DNA from 4 places in the Clostridium perfringens genome. Region 3 is predicted to be linked to each of the others. Evidence: riboswitches for the same ligand, from Rfam matches in the RefSeq annotation. Region 3 holds a riboswitch; each other region holds the start of a gene.

Region 1 (3,526 bases), 1.3 Mb from region 3:
TTGTGTTAGTTCATTATTTTGGAGTTTATATATTTAAGATATGGAACTTAGCAACTGTATTTATAACAGGTGCTATTGCTGGAATTTGTATATATAACATGAATAGAAATAATTTTTAAAAATAATTTTAAATAAGTAAAAAGTAACAGGTTAGAGAGATTAAACCTGTTATTTTTTTATAGAAAATTAAGTTTTTCTATAAAAAAATTCTTAATAAAAGTAATAAGTTGTAAATGTAAGAATAAAGAAAATATATTAACAAAATGTTAATAATACAACTTTCAATTAAGAATATGGATGATTTACACATTTGTTAATAGGGGGATTTTAAAATATAATTTTTACTAAAGATGGAGGTGAATTTTATGGCGGGAGAACAAAGAGTGAGAGATGTATATATTCAATATGATAAAAATGGAGAAACACCTAAATATGAAACACCATTAGCCGCAGGAGCAGACCTTTTTGCAGCAGAGGATATGGTTATAAGACCTTTTGAAAAGGTTGCAATTCCACTAGGGTTAAAGTTTGCAATTCCTGATAATATGGAGCTTCAAATTAGGGCTAGAAGTGGACTTTCTTTAAGAACAAACTTAAAAATTTCAAACTCAATAGGAACTATTGATGCTGATTCAGTTAGTGATATATCAGTAATTTTAGAAAATAATTATAATATAGCCAATCTTCCTTATGAGATAGCTAATGATATAAGTATATTAGATGATTTAAAAAATAATTATACTGAAGTAAGATTAAGCGACTATTTAGAATCTAAAGGACATGATATAAGTTCTTATGAGGATGAAGGAAAAAAAGCTTATAAAAAGTTATTAAAAACATATATTTATTTAGATAAGAACGGAAATCCATATGGAACTATATACATAAAAAAAGGAAATAGAATTGCTCAGATGGTTTTAGCAAAATATTATAAAGCTAATTTTATAAAAACAGATGATGTTTCTAAACTTAAAAGTGTAAATAGAGGCGGTGGATTTTGTCATACAGGCTTTTAAAATTCCATTGTTTTGTAGAGAAAACTTAAATTATAATATATAAATCGGAATAGTTAGGAAAGTTTTAGAATGAGATAGGAACTTATTCTAAAGCTTTTTTAATTTCTACTTATATTTTACTTGGTTTTAATTTAGTATATTTTTTATATTTAGCTTAAATAATTATTAAGTATATTATTACTTATTTTTATAAATTTACTTGAAATTGAAAAAAATTGATAGTATAATTTAAAAAAAGTGAATATTTAATCGTAAGTGCTAGGGGTGCATTTTATATGCTGAGAGGATAATATCTATCTAACCCTTAAAACCTGATGTAGTTAGTACTACCGTAGGGAAGCATAAACTGTTGTTTATTTATATTTATACTTTAAAAAGTTATAAATGTATCTATATAAGTGTTTATTAAGCTTGCCTTATGGCAAGCTTTTATTTTTTATAAAAAAATAGGATCCTATATTAATTTAACTGCGCAGTTAAAAAATTAAAATAAGGAGAACTAATATGAATTATACAACTCAAATGGATGCTGCTAAAAAAGGAATAATAACAAAGGAAATGCAAGTAGTTTCAGAAAAAGAAGGAATTAATATTGAAACTTTAATGAATTTAATGGCTGAAGGAAAAATTGTAATACCAGCTAATAAAAATCATAAAAGTATAAGTGCAGAAGGTGTTGGACAAGGGTTAAGAACTAAAATAAATGTTAACCTAGGAATTTCAAAGGACTGTGCCAATATAGAATTAGAGTTAGAAAAAGTTAAAAAAGCAATAGATATGAATGCAGAATCTATAATGGATTTAAGTAATTATGGTAAAACTTATGATTTTAGAAAAAGACTTGTAGAAGTTTCTACGGCTATGATAGGAACTGTACCAATGTATGATGTAGTAGGTTTCTATGATAAAGAGCTTAAAGATATAACTGTTGATGAATTTTTTGAAGTTGTAGAAAAACATGCAAAGGATGGAGTTGACTTTGTTACTATACATGCTGGATTAAATAGAGAAACAATTGAAACTTTTAGAAGAAATAAAAGACTTACTAATATAGTTTCTAGAGGAGGATCTCTTCTTTTTGCATGGATGGAATTAAATAATAGAGAAAATCCTTTCTATGAATATTTTGATAGATTATTAGATATATGTGAAAAGTATGATTTAACTTTAAGTTTAGGGGATGCTTGTAGACCAGGTTCAATAGCTGATGCAACTGATGCTGTACAAATCAAAGAATTAATTACTCTTGGAGAGCTAACAAAAAGAGCTTGGGAAAGAAATGTACAAGTAATAATAGAGGGTCCAGGGCATATGGCAATGAATGAAATAGAAGCTAATGTTTTATTAGAGAAAAAATTATGCCATGGAGCACCATTTTATGTTTTAGGACCAATAGTAACTGATATTGCACCAGGATATGATCATATAACAAGTGCTATAGGAGGGGCTATGGCAGCTTCTTATGGAGCAGATTTTCTTTGTTATGTAACACCAGCAGAACATTTAAGACTTCCTAATTTAGAGGATGTAAGGGAAGGAATAGTTGCCACAAAGATAGCGGCTCATGCAGCTGACATAGCAAAAGGAATTTCTGGGGCAAGGGACATAGATAATAAAATGAGTGATGCTAGGAAAAGACTAGATTGGGACGAGATGTTTTCTTTAGCTATAGATAGTGAAAAAGCCATTAGATATAGAAAAGAATCTACTCCTGAACATAAAGATAGTTGTACAATGTGTGGAAAAATGTGCTCTATAAGAAATATGAATAAGATTCTAGAAGGAAAGGATATAAATCTTTTAAGAGAAGACTAAAAATATTAGAGATATATTAAAAAATATTATTCGAGACTTTTAATATATCTCTATTTTTATTCTTAAATACGAACTTTAATTAATAAAAACAATATAAATACGTCTAAAATCATCTAAAAAACGAATTTTTAAATAATTTTAAATATTGACAATACGTATTTAAGGTGGTAATGTTTAATTAACGAATGATTAATTTTTAATCATTAATAATGTTCGTGTTTTGAATGGGGGATTAAAATGTCTGGTATTAGAATGGTATTTGTAGAAAAAAAAGCTGGTTTTAATGTAGAAAGTCAGATATTACTTAAGGATTTTAAAGATAATTTAGGGATTGAAGCTTTGGAGGATGTAAGAGTTTTAAATAAATACATATTAGGAGATATGGAAGAAGAACAGTATGTAAGAACTGTAAATACTATTTTGTCAGAAGCTCCAGTAGATAGAGTATATGAGGAAAATTTTGAAATAGGACAAGATGAAATAGCTTTTGGTGTTGAATATTTACCAGGACAGTATGATCAAAGAGCTGATTCAGCTTCAGAGTGTATAATGCTTCTTACTGAGGAGGAAAAAGTTCCTGTTAAATCATCAAAAGTACTTATTTTAAAAGGGAATTTAAATCAGGAAGAGATAAATAAAATAAAATCTTATTACATTAATCCTGTTGATTCAAGGGAAGTTAGTCCACTTTCAAA
Region 2 (3,526 bases), 1.1 Mb from region 3:
AGAAAGAAGATTTTCCAGTTCCGTTAACTCCTATAAGACCAATCTTCTCTCCTTCATTTATTCCTAAAGATACATTATTAGCTAAAATTTTTTCTGAATAGCTCTTACTTATATTTTCAAGAGTTATTAAATTCATCGATTATCCATCCTTTTCAAAACAAATCTTATTTTCATTATAATATAAACTCAAGTTTCTTCCAAAACTAAAATAAGAGCTGCATCAAATAATCTAATTTAATTATGATGCAACTCCTTATTAAAATTTTCTATATATTATTTATAGGCTTCATTCTTTTAGCTAACATTTTTATTGGCATTATTGTTATCACTATAGCTGTTAATAAACTTTCAACTCCTGCACTACTTGTATTATAAATTATTGAATAGATCCATAAATTCATTCCTGGAGGAGCATATTGACCAAAGAAAATCACTCCTGATATTATGCTTACAAAAGTACTTATACTACCAGCCATAAGTGAGCCAAAGAATATTTTATATTTCTTATCTATTTCAAATGATCCCGCTAGTCCTAAAGCCATATTTGACAGTATGTAATCAAGTAAAAATTGTACTGGGTGTACTATAAAAGCTCCGTTTAATATTTTCAAAAGCCCAAATATCAATCCTCCTGTAACTCCAACAGTTCTTCCATATACTAATGATAAAAGCATTATTGGAAGCATAGAAAAGAAAGTTATTCCACCACCTTGAGGATATCTAACTAAAGGTATCATATAAAGCACATAAGAAATAGCTACACTTAGTCCAATCATGATAATTTCTCTTGTTGTAATTTTATGTTTTCTTAAATCTAATATGTATAAACCTAATATTAAAATTCCAATTAAAGCTACTAAATAAACACTCATTATTTTTCACCTTCATCATACGCCATATTCCAAAAATCAAGTTCGTACAAACTAGCTCTTTTAAATATATCTATTAATCTTTTTTGTTTTTCTTCAGATAAGTTTGAACATTTTTTATCTACGTAAGCTAACCACTCATCTGTAAACTTATCAAATCCATCAGAAGCATACTCATCAATCCAAGGTTTAAAGAAATTCCCCTGTAATTTGTTAGAGTATTTTTTTGAAATATATTTTCCTATATAGCTATAACTCCATGTACATGGTAAAGTTGCAATAGCAATCTCATCTAAATCTCCGGTTAACGCTATTGCTTGCATATAGCTTGTATAACTTATAGTAGTACTCTTATATTCTCTTTTCTCTGCTTCTAATTCTGATATACCAAATCCTTTTAAATATTCTATATGTACCGCTGTTTCATCCTCCATAGTTCCCTTTGTTGAATTATAAAAGAATTTCATTTCTTCCATAGTTTTAGCTTTAACTACTCCAGCACAAAAAACTTTAGCATATTCTTTTAAATAAAGGTAATCCTGAACTAAATATTCTCTAAATTTATTCTTATCAAGAGTTCCTTCTCCAATTTCCTTTATAAATGGGTGATCTAAATACTTCTCCCATATAGGCATTGCTTCTTTTAATAATTTTTCTGTAAATCTCATATTCTATATCTCCTTTAATCTTATGATTAAACCTAATAGCCCAAATAAGAATTACCTCAAAGTTTTATAAAACTCTAACTAAAAACTTCATACAATTTTTAGTTTATAATCATAGCCTGTTATAATATGTCTAATAAAAAAATAAAAGCTACATCCATGTAGGATGTAGCTTAATTTATAAAAAGTCATAATAATCTAACCATATAAAATACTATTATAAAACTTTCTACAGGCTTTCCTACGCTGGTATTATCCAGATCAGGTTTAAGGGTTAATAACGAAATGTTATCTCTCAGCCAAAGGCACCCCTAGCTATAAAGTCTATAATTATTATATATATTTTTCCTAATAAATTCTAGTTATATTTTAAATTAAGTATCTATTTTAGATGTGTATTGATTTTTACCCATAAATTTTTTATAGTTTAAAACCTCATATAAAAATTATTCCAATAATCTCTATTTTGCATCATCATTTCTCTAAGCTCTTCGTCATTACCATACTCATCATACCACTTTTCTAAAATTTCATAGGCAATGCCATGATATAATAAACTTCCTATAACAAAGGGCTTAGCTGGTACATCACTTAGAGACATTATGGTTACACCTGTTCCTATGGTTCCATATATAATAGCTCTCTCTGGAGTAACAAAAGATTTCGCCTTCTTTTTAAAGTCAGTATCTCTTATGTATTTCTTTAATCTTTTAGGTGTAGGAATAACTATAGCTTTTATCATTTTTTTCAATCCTTAAAATTACTCTTATTAGAAATATATATTAAATATTATCTTATTATTCTAAAGTACCAATTTATTTTTCTTAAATGCATTTTAAACCTATTGGAAAGCCTAGAATATGTTATAATCTTATAAGAATTATTTTGGAAGGAGCTATTTAAATGGCGAGTAAGTTTTATTTACACAAAGGTAAAAACAAAAAAGCTGAACAAGGCAGACCTTGGATATATATTGATGAAATAAACGAATATGATGGAGATTATGAAAACGGAGATATAGTTGAAGTTTACAATCATAAAGGTTATTTCTTAGGAAAAGGCTATATAAATGACAGAAGTAAAATAACTATAAGAATAATGACTAAAGATATAGATGAAGAAATAGATGAGGATTTCTTCAAGAGAAGATTTAAAACTGCATGGGAATATAGAAAGAAAGTTATAGATACATCTTCATGTAGATTCATCTTTGGAGAGGCTGATTTCCTTCCTGGTTTAACAGTTGATAAATTTGAAGATTATTATGTAATTCAAATATCAACTCTTGGAATGGATAAATATAGAGACCTAATAGTTAAAATTCTAGTTGAGGAATACGGTGCTAAAGGTGTCTATGAAAGAAGTGATATAAAAACTAGAGAAATAGAAGGTTTAGAGCAAAGAAAAGGCTTCTTAACTGAACCATTTGATACAGATATACAAATAGTTGAAAATGGAGTTAAATACATAGTTGACTTAGAAAATGGTCAAAAAACTGGTTTCTTCTTAGATCAAAAAGAAAACAGAGCTGCAATGCATAGAATATGTAAAGGTATGGATGTTTTAGATTGCTTCACTCATACTGGCTCTTTTGCTTTAAATGCCGGTATAGCAGGTGCTAAATCAGTTTTAGGAATAGATGTATCTCAACACGCTGTAGACTGTGCTACTAGAAACGCTGAACTTAATAACCTTCAAGATAGGGTTAAATTTGAAAAGCATAATGCCTTTGATGTATTAGGAGATTGGTCAAGAGAAGGAAAACAATTTGGTGTTGTTATTTTAGATCCACCAGCTTTCACAAAATCAAGAAATACTGTTAAGCAAGCAATAAGAGGATATAAAGAAATAAATCTTAGAGGAATAAAAATGGTTAAAGAAGGTGGTTACTTCGCTACATGCTCTTGTTCACATTATATGGATGAAGAACAATTAAAGAAAACTGTAGCTGAGGCTGCTCATGATGCAAGAAGAACTTTAAGACAAATAGAA
Region 3 (3,526 bases):
CTCTTATGGGAAAACTTTCTGATAAGTATGGTAGAAAAAAAGTTTACATGGTTTCAATAACTCTATTTGGACTAGGTTCTTTACTATGTGGGGTATCAGATTACGTAAATAGTTATACATTCTTATTATTCTCAAGAGTTATAGAAGCAATAGGTGGCGGAGGTATAATGCCAATAGCTACAGCGTACATAGGAACATCATTCCCAGTTGAAAAAAGAGGTTCAGCTTTAGGGATGATTGGAGGAGTATATGGAATAGCAACAGTTGTAGGACCAACCTTAGGTTCAGGAATACTTTCTATTTTTGGAGATAAAAACTGGGGATTTTTATTCTTAGTAAATGTTCCAATCAGTATAATAATATTACTTATGGCAACTAAATTAGAAGAAAATACTTCTGCACAAGGAATTAAGAAATTAGATGTTTGTGGTTCAGGAGTATTAACAATATTAATTTTATCTTTAATGTATGGAGCTACAAACTTAAAATTCTATGATTTTGCTAATTCAATAAAATCACTAGATGTTTGGCCATATCTTTTAATATTTATAATATCAATTCCAATATTAGTTTGGGTGGAAAAGAAAGCAGAAGATCCAGTAATAAACTTATCTTACTTTACTAATAAGGAAATAGCTATAACTTTAATATTAAGCTTTGTTGTAGGTTGTGGATTAATGGCAACAGTATTTATTCCTCAATTTAGTGAAAATATATTAAGAACACCAATGGGTAGTGGTGGATATATAGTTACAATATTTGCAATATTTGTAGGTATAGCAGCACCTTTAGGTGGAAAATTCATAGATAAAATAGGAGTTAAAAAAGTACTATTAATAGGTATGTCTTTAGTTATCATAGGAAATCTTTATCAAGGATATGTAACAACTAAACATCCAGGTATGGTTAACTTAATAATAGGTTTAGCTATTATGGGATTTGGTTTAGGATTCTCTATGGGAACACCAATAAATTACTTAATGCTTAGTTTAGTACCAGATAATGAGGCTACAGTTGGACAATCAGCAGTATCATTAATTAAATCCATAGGTATTGCAGTATCACCAAATATTCTTATTAACTTTATATCAGATGCAGGTAGAAGAGTACCAGAAGCATTACAAAAAGTTATGCCACATGTAGATGGAATGTCTAATATAATGTCAAATAGTGGTGGAGCTTCAAATGTTGCTAATTCAATGGGAAATGCCAGCGTTACTAATATATTTAGTCTTATAAAAGGAATGGTACAATCACAATTTGCAGCTTTAGGAGACAAATTTGCAAATAATCCTCATATGAATATTGATATGATTGAAAAATCATATATGCAAAGTTTAGATGGAGCTAAAGATGCAATAGAAACTGCATTCCAACAAACTATGAATACAGGATATACTAAATTATTCTTAACATGTGCTATTATAGCTTTAATAGGATTAATATTAACAGCTATGTTAAATAATAATTTAATAACAATGAAAAATAGAAGATTAGAAAAGAAGGAAAAAACTAATTGATAAAAAATGTTTTTTGAGTTATGATAAATAAAAACAAATAATTTTAAGATATTGCTAGGGGTGCTGTAAAAGGCTGAGAGGGATAATAAGTCCTAACTCTAATAACCTGATTTGGTTAATACCAGCGTAGGGAAGTATATTTTAAGTTGTGATTTTTCATATTAGAAAATATTATTATGATTAATTAGAGAATATATTTTTAAAAGGTTTAGCAATATTGCTAAACCTTTTTTTGTTGGTATAAAAGTCTTAAGAATATAGAAAAGAGGTGAAGGTATGATTGTTAATGGTAAGAAAGTAGAAAAAGGTGAACTTAATACAGTTTATGATTTACTAAAAAGTTTAAATGTAAATAGTAAGAGAGTTGTTGTAGAACTAAACAAAGAGATAGTTAATTCCTGTAATTATAATGAAATCTTACTTAATCATGAAGATGTAATTGAGATTATTGCCTTTGTTGGTGGAGGATGATTAAGAAGTATTTAAGAAGTCTAAACAATAAAAGGTGAGTGAAAATAAAAGAGAAAAAAGATAAGAGGGACCTTTATGAATATAAAGATTAATGAAAAGTGGAGAGAGGTAAAAGAAAATTGCACAGTATATTCTTTAAAAAATAAAGAATTTCCTGATTCTCATGTTATAGTTTTAAATGGATTTCCACTTGTAGAAGATAAGAAACTTAAGGATGGAGATAGGATTGTCTTTATAAAAAAGGGAATTATGCCTAATAAAGAGGAGTTAGAAGAACTAATGGTATCTAGGCATACACCAGGTATTCATGAAAAACTAAAAAGAATTAAGGTTTTAATAGCTGGATGTGGAGGCCTTGGATCTAATATTGCTATTTCCTTAGGAAGAATAGGGGTTGGAAGTATAAGCTTAGTAGACTTTGATATAGTAGAACCTTCTAATTTAAATAGGCAACAGTATTATATTGAGGATATTGGAGAATTTAAAGTAACTGCTTTAAAAAGAAACTTAATTAGAATAAATCCTTTTATAAAAATAGAAGCTTTAAATCTTAAGCTTTCTGAAGATAATATGGGTATTTTACAAGGCGCTGACATAATAATAGAAGCCTTTGATAATCCAGATTATAAAGCCTTATTAGCTAATTATGTTCTAGGTAATATGAAGGACAAATTTTTGATTTCCTCTTCAGGAATGGCTGGTTTTTATGATTCAAATTTAATAAAAACAAAGCAAATAACAGATAATTTTTATATTTGTGGAGATTTGGTAAATGAAGCTAAGGAAGGCTGTGGATTAATGGCTCCTAGAGTGGCTATATGTGCAAATCACATGGCTAATTTAGTTATAGATATAGCTGTTAACAAAATAGAATTTTAAAAATAAATAATAGTAAAAATAGAGTGGATTTTAAGTGCTTTTTAGACAGAGTTTATATATAAAAAATAAAATACTAGTCTAAAATATGAAGAAATAAGAAGAGTAGTGAGTAGAAAAGGGGAATTTTTTATGGACAAGTTAATAATAGGTGGAGTAGAGATAAAAAATAGACTTTTTGTTGGAAGTGGTAAATATCCTTCAAATGAAATAATAAAGGATATTTTAGAGGGAAGTGGCTCTCAAGTTATAACTTTAGCCTTAAGAAGGGTAGATTTAGATAATAAGGAAGAGGATATTCTTCAAAATATACCTAAGGATGTAATACTACTTCCTAATACTTCTGGGGCAACTAATGCAGAGGAGGCTATTAGAATAGCAAGGATAGCAAGAGCTATGGGATGTGGAAACTGGATAAAGATAGAAGTTATATCAGATTCTAAGTATTTGCTTCCAGATAATGAAGAAACCATAAAGGCAACTAAGGTATTAGCTGATGAAGGATTTATTGTCCTTCCTTATATGTGTCCAGATCTTTATGCAGGAAGAAGATTAATAGAAGCTGGAGCGGCAGCTGTAATGCCACTTGGTGCACCAATAGGAAGTAATAGAGGGTTAAAGACTAAAGAATTGATTCAAATAATGATAGATGAATTAGA
Region 4 (3,526 bases), 300 kb from region 3:
TTCAAAACTTTCAATAGCTTCATCTTCATTTGGTCTTATTATAATCGCCTTCCCAGCTCTTTCTAATTCTTCGCAAAATTTTACTGTTTCATTATATTTTATATGTCTTGATAAAAATGTATCTTTTAAGTTAGGGTATTTACGTCCCACTATTTTAGATGCTAACTTATTACTTTTTCCTAAGGTTTTTCTATAACTTTTAGGTCTAGTAAGAACTATTAAGTGTTTTTCATTTCCATCTGCTATAGCTTTTTTTATTGGAATAGGATCTAATAGTCCACCATCATAATATTCATTTCCATTTATTTTTATTGCTGGGAAAAGTATAGGAATAGCGCAAGTTGCTCTTAAAGCCATATATTTTTCATCTTTAACTTTTCCATCTAAGTATTCTGTTTTTCCTGTGTTAGCATTTGTAACACCTACTAAAACTCTTCCCTTATAATTTGAAAGTGCATTAAAATCATAAGGGAAGAGTTTATTTGCTAATTCATCAAATACAAAATCTAAACCAAAGATGCTTCTACACTTAAAGAAGTTAGAAAGACTTAAATATCTCTTATCATTTCTATATTTTTTTAATATTTCAATATTTCTTCCTTTTTGATTAGAAAAATATGAAAAACCATTAGTTATTCCTGCTGAAACTCCAATACAGTAAGGAAATATTATATTATTATCAAGAAGAGCATCCATAACTCCTGCACTAAAAATAGGACGAAAAGTTCCTCCTTCTAAAACTAAGCTAACCATAAAATATCCTCCTAAGCTTCATCATATATTTAAGATTATAATCCTTAAATTAAAAAATTTCAAAAAAGGTATGTTGAAAAAGAAGGGTGACTATGATATCATTTGGATTAGAAAATAGCATAAAAAATAGCTAGGGGTGCCAGTAGTGTCTGGCTGAGATTAGAAATGAAATTTCTTGACCCTTTAACCTGATCTGGTTAATACCAGCGTAGGGAAGCCCAAGAGACACATATATTTAAATTGATTTTAAAGCATATATAGCCTTAGGGCTGTATATGCTTTTTCTTTTTTAGAAGGAGTGAAAAATATGAGTAAATTATTTAATGCATTAACAATTGCAGGGTCAGATAGTTCGGGGGGAGCAGGAATACAGGCTGATATAAAAACTTTTTCTGCTAATGGAGTTTACGGAATGAGTATAATAACTGCCATAACAGCTCAGAATACTCAAGGAGTTTTTGGAATAATGGATGTTACTCCTGAAATAATAGAAAAACAAATAGATGTTATTTTTAATGATATAGAAGTAGGAGCCATAAAAATAGGCATGGTATCTAAAATTGAATCAATAGAAGCCATAAGTAATGCTTTAGGAAGAGTAGAAAAATTGCCTCAAATAGTATTAGATCCTGTTATGATTTCAAAAAGTGGATTTAAGCTTTTATCAGATGATGCAAAAAATACTTTAATAGAAAAGTTAATACCTATATCTACTTTGATAACTCCAAATTTACCAGAGGCAGAAGAATTATTAGGTAGAGAAATACTTACAATAGAAGATATGAAAAAAGCAGCCTGTGATCTTAAAAAATTAGGAGCAAAAAATGTTTTAATTAAGGGTGGACATTTAGAAGGAGAGGCCATAGATATTTTATATGATGGTGAAAACTTTACTCTTTTTAATGAAGAGAGAATAAATACAAAGCATACTCATGGAACAGGATGTACCTTATCATCAGCTATTACAGCTAATTTATCAAAGGGAATGAATATAGTTGATTCTGTGAGAGGTGGAAAAGAATATATTACAGGTGCTATAAAAAATGGCTTTGAACTTGGAAAGGGTGTTGGACCAACACATCATTTCTATAAATTTTACTAGGAGGAATAAAAATGGAAGTTTTAAAAAGAGAAAATCCTTTAATACATATGATAACTAATTATGTTACAGTTAATGATTTAGCACAAGTAACCATTAATTATGGAGGCTTACCTCTTATGGCTACCCATCATGATGAATTAAAAGATATAACAAAAATGGCTAATGGATTATTAGTTAATATAGGAACTTTAGAGCCTTACCAAATGGAGTCATCAATGATTTCTATGAAAATAGCAAAGGAAAAAGGAATTCCCTCTGTTTTAGATCCAGTAGGTGTACAAGCATCAAAACTTAGAAAAGATTTTGCTAAAAAATTAATACTAGAGGGAGAGCCTTCACTTATAAAGGGTAATTTAGCTGAAATAAAAACCCTTATAGGTGAAACTTCAAATTCAATTGGGATAGATTCCTTTGATGATTCTTTAAGTGAAAATACAAAAAATAAGATAAAGGAATATGCAAGAGAAAGAAATCTTATAGTAGTTGTTTCTGGAGTGGTTGATTTTATAACTAATGGAGAAGAAAGTGCAAGTGTTAAAAATGGAACTTATAAAATGAGTAAAATTACAGGTACTGGATGTATGTTAGGAGCTTTATTAACACTAGCTTTAAGTTTTTATGACCATAAAGATTTAAGATTTAAAGAAGTGGTTAAAGCAGTATCTACATGGGGAATATGTGGAGAATTAGCTGAGGAAAGATTAAGAGAAAAAGAAGGGTTAATGACATTTAAGCATAATCTTTTAGATGAACTTTCAATTATTAATGATGAAACAATAAAGGAAAGGGAGAAGGTTATTTATGATTAATAAAGATTACAAAAAATTATATTTAGTAACAGACTATAGAATTCCCTTTAATGAGCTTTTAGAAAAAACAAAGGAAGCTTTAATTGGAGGGGTATCCATTGTTCAATATAGAGCAAAGAATAAAAAAACTAAAGAAATGTGTAAGGAAGCTAAGGAGTTAAAAAAGCTTTGTGATGAGTTTGGAGCATTATTCTTAGTAAATGATAGAATAGATGTAGCCTTAGCAGTAAAAGCTAATGGAGTTCATATAGGACAAGATGATATGGAAGTTTTCATAGCAAGAGAAATAATGCCAAAGGATGCAGTTATAGGTGTTACTGTTCATAATAAAGAGGAAGCTTTAAAAGCTATAAAAGAGGGAGCAGATAACTTAGGTGTTGGAGCTTTATTTTCAACTAATAGTAAAGATGATGCAACATTAATGACCTTAGAAACCTTAAGAGAGATAAAATCTGTTTCTAATATTCCACTTTATGGAATTGGAGGTATAACTCCTTATAACTTAAATAAGGATATTTTAGAAAATCTAGATGGGGTAGCTGTCATATCTGCTTTGTTAAATAGTGATAATATAAGAGAAAAAAGTAAGGAATTTTTAAATATTCTTAGTAAATAAAAATTTTTGAATATTAAACTTAAAATATGAAATAATCAAAAAGAGGTTCTTAAGTTATAGAATCTCTTTTTTATTTAGAGTTTATTTTATAGTATAATATTTATAATTTAAGGACTATTTTAACTAAACCTTAATTTTAAATAGGTATAAATTTTATTTTACATATGCTTAGTTTAGATGTGGTCTTAATTTTATATAAGTTAGATAAGTAGTGATTTTAGGAGAAGGATATGAGAAGAGAGTTTG

The links. Region 3 has a riboswitch for thiamine pyrophosphate ahead of thiS (sulfur carrier protein ThiS). Riboswitches for the same ligand answer to the same signal wherever they lie in the genome.
Positions count from the first base shown of each region.
Region 1: linked by a shared signal. The riboswitch ahead of thiC (phosphomethylpyrimidine synthase ThiC) and the one ahead of thiS (sulfur carrier protein ThiS) in region 3 are both predicted to bind thiamine pyrophosphate.
Region 2: linked by a shared signal. The riboswitch ahead of tenA (thiaminase II) and the one ahead of thiS (sulfur carrier protein ThiS) in region 3 are both predicted to bind thiamine pyrophosphate.
Region 4: linked by a shared signal. The riboswitch ahead of thiD (bifunctional hydroxymethylpyrimidine kinase/phosphomethylpyrimidine kinase) and the one ahead of thiS (sulfur carrier protein ThiS) in region 3 are both predicted to bind thiamine pyrophosphate.

Region 1 is NZ_CP065681.1:2,778,402-2,781,927, reverse strand. Features, by position in the region: gene I6G60_RS13020 (hypothetical protein) at 1-119, shown strand, start outside; gene I6G60_RS13015 (dUTP diphosphatase) at 366-1,016, shown strand; TPP riboswitch at 1,267-1,371, shown strand; gene thiC (phosphomethylpyrimidine synthase ThiC) at 1,521-2,831, shown strand; gene I6G60_RS13005 (phosphoribosylformylglycinamidine synthase) at 3,069-3,526, shown strand, end outside.
Region 2 is NZ_CP065681.1:436,827-440,352, reverse strand. Features, by position in the region: gene I6G60_RS02275 (ABC-F family ATP-binding cassette domain-containing protein) at 1-136, opposite strand, end outside; gene thiT (energy-coupled thiamine transporter ThiT) at 267-872, opposite strand; gene tenA (thiaminase II) at 872-1,537, opposite strand; TPP riboswitch at 1,756-1,857, opposite strand; gene I6G60_RS02260 (hypothetical protein) at 1,962-2,276, opposite strand; gene I6G60_RS02255 (class I SAM-dependent rRNA methyltransferase) at 2,438-3,526, shown strand, end outside.
Region 3 is NZ_CP065681.1:1,488,104-1,491,629, forward strand. Features, by position in the region: gene I6G60_RS07330 (MFS transporter) at 1-1,520, shown strand, start outside; TPP riboswitch at 1,567-1,670, shown strand; gene thiS (sulfur carrier protein ThiS) at 1,797-1,991, shown strand; gene thiF (sulfur carrier protein ThiS adenylyltransferase ThiF) at 2,067-2,870, shown strand; gene I6G60_RS07345 (thiazole synthase) at 3,000-3,526, shown strand, end outside.
Region 4 is NZ_CP065681.1:1,789,059-1,792,584, forward strand. Features, by position in the region: gene I6G60_RS08680 (patatin-like phospholipase family protein) at 1-753, opposite strand, end outside; TPP riboswitch at 876-985, shown strand; gene thiD (bifunctional hydroxymethylpyrimidine kinase/phosphomethylpyrimidine kinase) at 1,061-1,855, shown strand; gene thiM (hydroxyethylthiazole kinase) at 1,867-2,664, shown strand; gene thiE (thiamine phosphate synthase) at 2,657-3,280, shown strand; gene recQ (DNA helicase RecQ) at 3,511-3,526, shown strand, end outside.